DNA from 2 places in the Pseudomonas sp. 273 genome. Region 1 is predicted to be linked to the other one. Evidence: predicted binding sites of a transcription regulator. Region 1 holds the regulator's gene; the other holds the start of a gene.
What was found. Region 1 encodes LexA, which represses DNA repair genes until DNA is damaged. Its sites were predicted from a motif close to CTGTNTNNNNANACAG; they were not measured.
Positions count from the first base shown of each region.

Region 2: a site for LexA is predicted at 2,127-2,142, ahead of recN (DNA repair protein RecN). Genes of this name have one in related genera too.

Region 1 covers NZ_CP116775.1:4,745,480-4,748,884, reverse strand. Annotated here, with positions in the region: gene topA (type I DNA topoisomerase) at 1-30, shown strand, start outside; gene PKO50_RS21610 (DUF6586 family protein) at 97-618, shown strand; gene PKO50_RS21605 (hypothetical protein) at 698-931, shown strand; gene sulA (SOS-induced cell division inhibitor SulA) at 944-1,417, opposite strand; gene lexA (transcriptional repressor LexA) at 1,429-2,043, opposite strand; gene PKO50_RS21590 (TetR/AcrR family transcriptional regulator) at 2,273-2,980, shown strand; gene PKO50_RS21585 (L,D-transpeptidase) at 3,047-3,405, shown strand, end outside.
Region 2 covers NZ_CP116775.1:226,520-229,924, reverse strand. Annotated here, with positions in the region: gene dnaK (molecular chaperone DnaK) at 1-1,344, opposite strand, end outside; gene grpE (nucleotide exchange factor GrpE) at 1,434-1,997, opposite strand; gene recN (DNA repair protein RecN) at 2,167-3,405, shown strand, end outside.

The sequences.
Region 1 (3,405 bases):
GGCAAGTGGAAGGTCGAGGACAAGCGCTGATGGGCGGCGCGCCCCGCGCAGGCGGGGCGCGCATATACTGCCGAGTGACCGCATGAGGGCGCGCTGATGGCTCAGGAACTCTACACCCGCACCAACCAGAAGCTGTATTTCGCCGGCCTGGCCCTGGAAGCCTGGCGCAAGGCGGAAGAGGTGCGGCCGATGAACGCCCAGGCGCAGGTCCAGGCCGAGCGCGAGGCGGCGCTGTTCCACCTGTACGGCGCGGTGCTGGGCGTGGCCCACGAGATCGCCGGCTACTACCGCCTGCCCGAGGCCAATGCGCCGCGCGTCGAGCTGCTGCTCAACGCCGAGGTGCTGGCGGCCTCGCCGAGCCCGGAACTGGCCGAGCTGGTGGAACTGGCGCAGCAGCCGGAAACCTGGCTGGCGCAATTGCTGGCCGCCTACGCCGAGCTGTTCCAGCCGCCGCGCGAGCCGCGCAAGGCCAAGGTCGACCCGACCCAGCCGCTGATCCAGGCCGTCAGTCTGGACGACGAGGCGCCGCAGGCCCTGGGCAATGCCGAGCTGGAAGCCTGGCGCAAGTCGCTGAAGGAAATGGTGCTGCGTTTCCGCGGGGCACTGACCGAACTCTGATGCAAGCCGTAAGTCGGCGGGCTAGGGTAGGGCGGTCATCGCTGTTACAATGGCCGTTCTGCTGTGAGAGAACCTAGCCATGCCGACCTCATTCCTGGAAATCGTTGAACTGCCCGATGGCCGCATCGTACTGCGCCGCGCGGAGGACGAGGAGGCGCTGGTGACCCTGGAGTTCTCCAACGACGCCAAGGGCTTCCTGCAGGGCCAGCACATCGAGATCGCCAAGGCGATGTTCAACGTCGGCGTGCAACTGGCCGGCCGCCTCGCCGAAGGCGGCGAGGTCGAGCAGGACGGCCCGCGCGTCCTGCACTGATTCCCTTCTTTTCTACCCCAGACGGATATTCAGGCTCTGCGCCTGCCCGGCGAGTGCCGCGCGGGACAGTTGCGCGCGCGTCCGGCCGTTGAGCGCCGGCAGCCAACTGACCACCGTGTGGCTGTGGCCCAGGCGCAGCGCCTCGCAGGCCAGGCTCAGGGCGGACGCCTGGTCGCGGGCCGGCAGCAGCAGGATGCGCTCGCGGTTCAGCCCGGCCTTGCGCAGCCAGTCGTGGGTGAGGCTGGCCGGCGGGGCGATCAGCGTCAGCCAGCGGGCATCCTGTTCTTCGCTGAGTTCGCGCAGGATGGGCGCCAGCAGGCTTTGGCAGTGGCCCGGCAGGCCGCGCAGCGACAGTTCGCTGAAGGCTTCGTCCTCGGTGGTGTCCGGTTCCGCCAGCTGGGCCAGCAGGGGCTCTTCGGCGTTGGCCCAGAGCGCCTCCTGGAACAGCGGCAGTTGGGGCAGGTCCAGCGGCTGGGGATACTGCATGGTGCCTCCTGTCAGCGGCGGATGACGCCGACGCTCAAGCCTTCGATGATCAGTTCCTGTTCCTCGAGGTCGACCTCGATGGGGGCGAACTCGGGGTTCTCGGCGAGCAGCCAGACCTTGCTGCCCTCGCGCTTGAAGCGCTTCACCGTGACTTCCTCGCCGAGGCGGGCGACGACGATCTGGCCGTTGCGCGCCTCGCGGGTGACGTGCACGGCGAGCAGGTCGCCGTCGAGGATGCCGACGTCCTTCATGCTCTGCCCGCGTACGCGCAGCAGGTAGTCGGCGCGCGGGTTGAAGAAGGTGGGGTTGATGCGGCAGGCGTCCTCGACGTTCTGCTCGGCGAGGATCGGCGCGCCGGCGGCGACGCGGCCGATGATCGGCAGCTCGTCCTCGTTGGCCGCGGCCTTGGGTTCGAAGCCGGGAATGCGGATGCCGCGCGAGGCGCCCGGGGTCATCTCGATGGCGCCCTTGCGGGCCAGGGCCTTGAGGTGCTCCTCGGCGGCGTTGGGCGACTTGAAGCCGAGCTCCTGGGCGATCTCGGCGCGCGTGGGCGGGTAGCCGTTGTCTTCCAGGCAACGCTTGATGAAGGCGAGGATCTCGGCTTGGCGCGGCGTCAGCTTCTGCATGTCCCTACTCTGTCTTTTTGTACAGTTGCTGGAATTATATACAGTGGTCGGCCGCTGGCAACGAATTATTTCGTCGGGCGGGGTGGTAATTCGGCGGATTCGGCCAACGTCCCGCTGGTATCGTTCGTCGTATTGCCTGAAAATCCGCAACAATCCCCCGTGCCAGGCTTGACAATGGATTGCTGTGAAACGTAAGTTTCAAACAAGTGTTTGTCAGGTGGATTCATCCATGGCCCAGTCGGAAACCGTCGAACGTATCCTCGATGCTGCGGAGCAGCTGTTCGCGGAAAAAGGCTTCGCCGAGACCTCGTTGCGTCTGATCACCAGCAAGGCCGGGGTCAACCTGGCGGCGGTGAACTACCACTTCGGCTCGAAGAAGGCGCTGATCCAGGCGGTCTTCTCGCGCTTCCTCGGGCCCTTCTGCGCCAGCCTGGAAAAGGAACTGGACCGTCGCCAGGCCAAGCCCGACGGGCCACGCGCCAGCCTCGAGGAACTGCTCGAACTGCTGGTGGTGCAGGCCATGGCGGTGAAGCCGCGCAGCGGCAACGACCTGTCTATCTTCATGCGCCTGCTGGGCCTGGCCTTCAGCCAGAGCCAGGGGCACCTGCGCAAGTACCTCGAGGAAGTCTACGGCAAGGTGTTCCGCCGCTACATGCAGCTGGTGAACGAGGCCGCGCCGCGGCTGCCGCCCATCGAGCTGTTCTGGCGCGTGCACTTCATGCTCGGCGCCGCCGCCTTCAGCATGTCGGGGATCAAGGCGCTGCGCGCCATGGCCGAGACCGACTTCGGGGTGAACACCTCCATCGAGCAGGTGATGCGCCTGATGGTGCCCTTCCTCGCTGCCGGCATGCGCGCCGACAGCGGGGTGAGCGACCCGTCCCTGGCCGGCGCCCAGCTCAAGCCGCGCAGCAAGGTCCCGGCGCCGGCCAAGGTCTGACCGCGCTGGGCCTGCCCCGGCCGATCGGCTAAAGTAGCGGGCCATTCCTGCTGTCGCTGGCGGACGATGCCCGATCTCGACCTGCTGCACATTTCCCTTGCCGACCAGACGCTCTACGGCTTCGCCGCGCAGCGCCTGGTGCTGCGCCTGCCGGTCTCCACCGCGCGCAACGGCGCCGGCGAGCGCCAGGGCTCCGGCTGCACGCCCCGCGGCCTGCACCAGGTGCGGGCGAAGATCGGCGAGGGCCTGCCGTGCGGCGCGGTGCTGCGCGGCCGGCGCTGGACCGGCGAGGTCTGGAGCCAGGCGCTGCACGAGGCGTTCCCCGGGCGCGACTGGATCCTCACCCGCATCCTCTGGCTGAGCGGCTGCGAGCCCGGCGTCAACCGCCTGGGCGAAGTGGATACCTTCCGTCGCTACATCTACCT
Region 2 (3,405 bases), 3.0 Mb from region 1:
GGCCTGCTTGCGCTCGCCCTGCAGCACGTGGATGGTCACGGCGCCCTGGTTGTCGTCGGCGGTGGAGAACACCTGCGACTTCTTGGTCGGGATGGTGGTGTTCTTGTCGATCAGCGCGGTCATCACGCCACCCAGGGTCTCGATGCCCAGGGTCAGCGGGGTGACGTCGAGCAGCAGCACGTCCTTCACGTCACCGGCCAGCACGGCGCCCTGGATGGCAGCACCCATGGCCACGGCTTCGTCCGGGTTGACGTCCTTGCGCGCTTCCTTGCCGAAGAACTCGGCGACGGTCTTCTGCACCAGCGGCATGCGGGTCTGGCCGCCGACCAGGATCACCTCGTCGATCTTCGACACGTCCAGGCCGGCGTCCTTCAGGGCCACGCGGCAGGGCTCGATGGTGCGGGTCACCAGGTCTTCCACCAGGGACTCCAGCTTGGCGCGCGACACCTTGACGTTCAGGTGTTTCGGGCCGCTGGCGTCAGCGGTGATGTACGGCAGGTTGACGTCGGTCTGCTGGGTCGAGGACAGCTCGATCTTGGCCTTCTCGGCAGCCTCCTTCAGGCGCTGCATGGCCAGCGGGTCGCCCTTGAGGTCCATGCCGGTTTCTTTCTTGAACTCGTCGACGAGGTAGTCGATCAGGCGCAGGTCGAAGTCTTCGCCGCCGAGGAAGGTGTCGCCGTTGGTGGCCAGCACTTCGAACTGGTGCTCGCCGTCGACTTCGGCGATCTCGATCACCGAGACGTCGAAGGTACCGCCGCCCAGGTCGTAGACGATGATGGTGTGGTCGCCCTTGGCCTTGTCCAGGCCGTAGGCCAGCGCGGCCGCGGTCGGCTCGTTGATGATGCGCTTGACGTCCAGGCCGGCGATGCGGCCGGCGTCCTTGGTGGCCTGGCGCTGGCTGTCGTTGAAGTAGGCCGGCACGGTGATGACCGCCTCGGTGACCGGCTCGCCCAGGTAGTCCTCGGCGGTCTTCTTCATCTTCTTCAGGACTTCGGCGGAGACCTGCGGCGGGGCCATCTTCTGGCCTTTCGCTTCGACCCAGGCGTCGCCGTTGTCAGCCTTGACGATGCTGTACGGCACCATCTTGATGTCTTTCTGCACGACGTCTTCTTCGAAGCGACGGCCGATCAGGCGCTTCACCGCGTACAGGGTGTTCTTCGGGTTGGTGACCGCCTGGCGCTTGGCCGGCTGGCCGACCAGGATCTCGCCATCGTTGGCGTAGCCGATGATCGACGGGGTGGTGCGAGCGCCTTCGGCGTTCTCGATCACCTTGACGCTGCCGTTTTCCAGGATGGAGACGCAGGAGTTGGTGGTCCCCAGGTCGATACCAATGATTTTGCCCATATTCACTCTCCAGAAATTAGATTCCGTGCTGATCCCGCTGCGGACCTTGTGCTCGGTTGATTACCCAGATGGGGACCGGGTGGCGGATTTCAAGCCTTCTCGTCGATCGAAGGCGGGGTTTGCTCGGGTGCCTTGCTGACCACGACCATGGCCGGGCGCAGCAGGCGACCGTTGAGCAGGTAGCCCTTCTGGAACACCTTGACCACGCTGCCGGGCTCCAGGTGCACGCTCTCTTCCATCGCCATCGCCTGATGGTGCTCGGGGTTGAACGGCTCGCCGTGGGGGTCGACCGGCTCCAGGTTGTAGCGCTTGAGGGTGTCGTGGAACATCTTGAGGGTCAGCTCGATGCCTTCGCGCATCGGCTTGATCGCCTCGTCGTCCGGGCTGGACATCTCCAGCGCGCGCTCCAGGGTGTCGACCACCGGCAGCAGGTCGCCGGAGAACTTCTCCAGGGCGAACTTGTGCGCCTTCTCCACGTCCTGCTCGGCGCGGCGACGCACGTTCTGCAGCTCGGCGGCGACGCGCAGGCTCTGGTCCTTGGCCGCGGCCAGCTGTTCCTCGAGGTCCAGCACGCGGGCGTTCAGGTCGTCGCCGGCAACCGGTTCCGGCTGCTCGTTCAGGTGCGAACCCTGAGTCTGTTGCTCGTCAGACATGCCACTCTCCTAAAAAAGAAAAAGCCTTTGAAAACAAAGCGAACCCAATGGCTCGCGGCTCTGCCGGCTATATGGGGGCCATTTGCGCGGGTTCAAGGGGGTGCGGTGAATTGCCAGCGGCAAAAAATACTGTATAAATAAACAGACCTTTTCACCGGAGCCGCCTTCCATGCTGGTTCATCTCTCCGTGCACAACTACGCCATCGTCGAGCACCTCGATCTCGAGCTCGCCGCCGGCATGACCGTGATCACCGGCGAGACCGGCGCCGGCAAGTCGATCATGCTCGACGCCCTCGGCCTGGCCCTGGGCGACCGCGCCGACAGCGGCGTGGTGCGCCCCGGCGCGGACAAGGCGGACATCCTCGCCAGCTTCGACGTCGGCGCCATCGCCGAGGCCCGCGACTGGCTCGCCGAGCGCGACCTGGAGCAGGACGGCCCGTGCATCCTGCGCCGGGTGATCACCACCGAGGGCCGCTCGCGCGGCTACATCAACGGCACGCCCTGCACCCTGGGCGACCTCAAGGCCCTGGGCGAGCTGCTGATCGATATCCACAGCCAGCACGAGCACCAGTCGCTGCTCAAGGCCGACACCCACCGCCGCCTGCTCGACGAATACGCCGGCAGCCAGGACCTGGCGCGCCAGGTACAGCTGGCCGCGCAGCGCTGGAAGCAGACGCGCCACGAACTCGACCGCCTGTCGCGCAGCGGCGACGAGCAGCGCGCCCGCCACCAGTTGCTCAGCTACCAGCTGGACGAACTGGAGAACCTGGCCCTGGGCGAGAACGAACTGGAAGAGCTGGAGGCCGCGCACAAGACCCTGAGCAACGCCGGCGCCCTGCTCGGCGCCTGCCGCCAGGTGGTGGACATGTGCAGCGAAAGCGACGCCGGCAACGTGCTGTCGGTGCTGACCGCCTGCCTCAACCGCCTGACCGCCTTCCAGAGCCAGCCCGCCGCGCTGGCCGAGGCGGTCAACCTGCTGTCCAGCGCGCAGATCCAGGTGGAGGAAGCGGTGGGCGAGCTGAACCGCTTCGTCGACAACTTCGACGCCGACCCCGGCCGCCTGCAGCAACTGGAAGAACGCATGGACGCCATCTACGGCCTGGCCCGCAAGCACCGCGTACAGCCCCACGACCTGCAGGCCCTGCAACAACGCCTGCTGGAAGAGCTGGAAGCGCTGAATGCCGACGACGAAGCCGCCGAGCGCCTGGCCGAGGAACTGGCCGCCTACCAGCGGCACTACCAGGAAAAGGCGGCGGAACTGAGCACCCTGCGCCGCCAGGCCGCCCCGCAGCTGGCCGCCTCGGTGGAAACCGAGATGCAACGCCTGGGCATGCCCGGCGGGCGCTTCGCCATCGAACTGGACGACACCCCCGCCGCCGAACCCCAGGCCAATGGCCTGGAGCAGTTG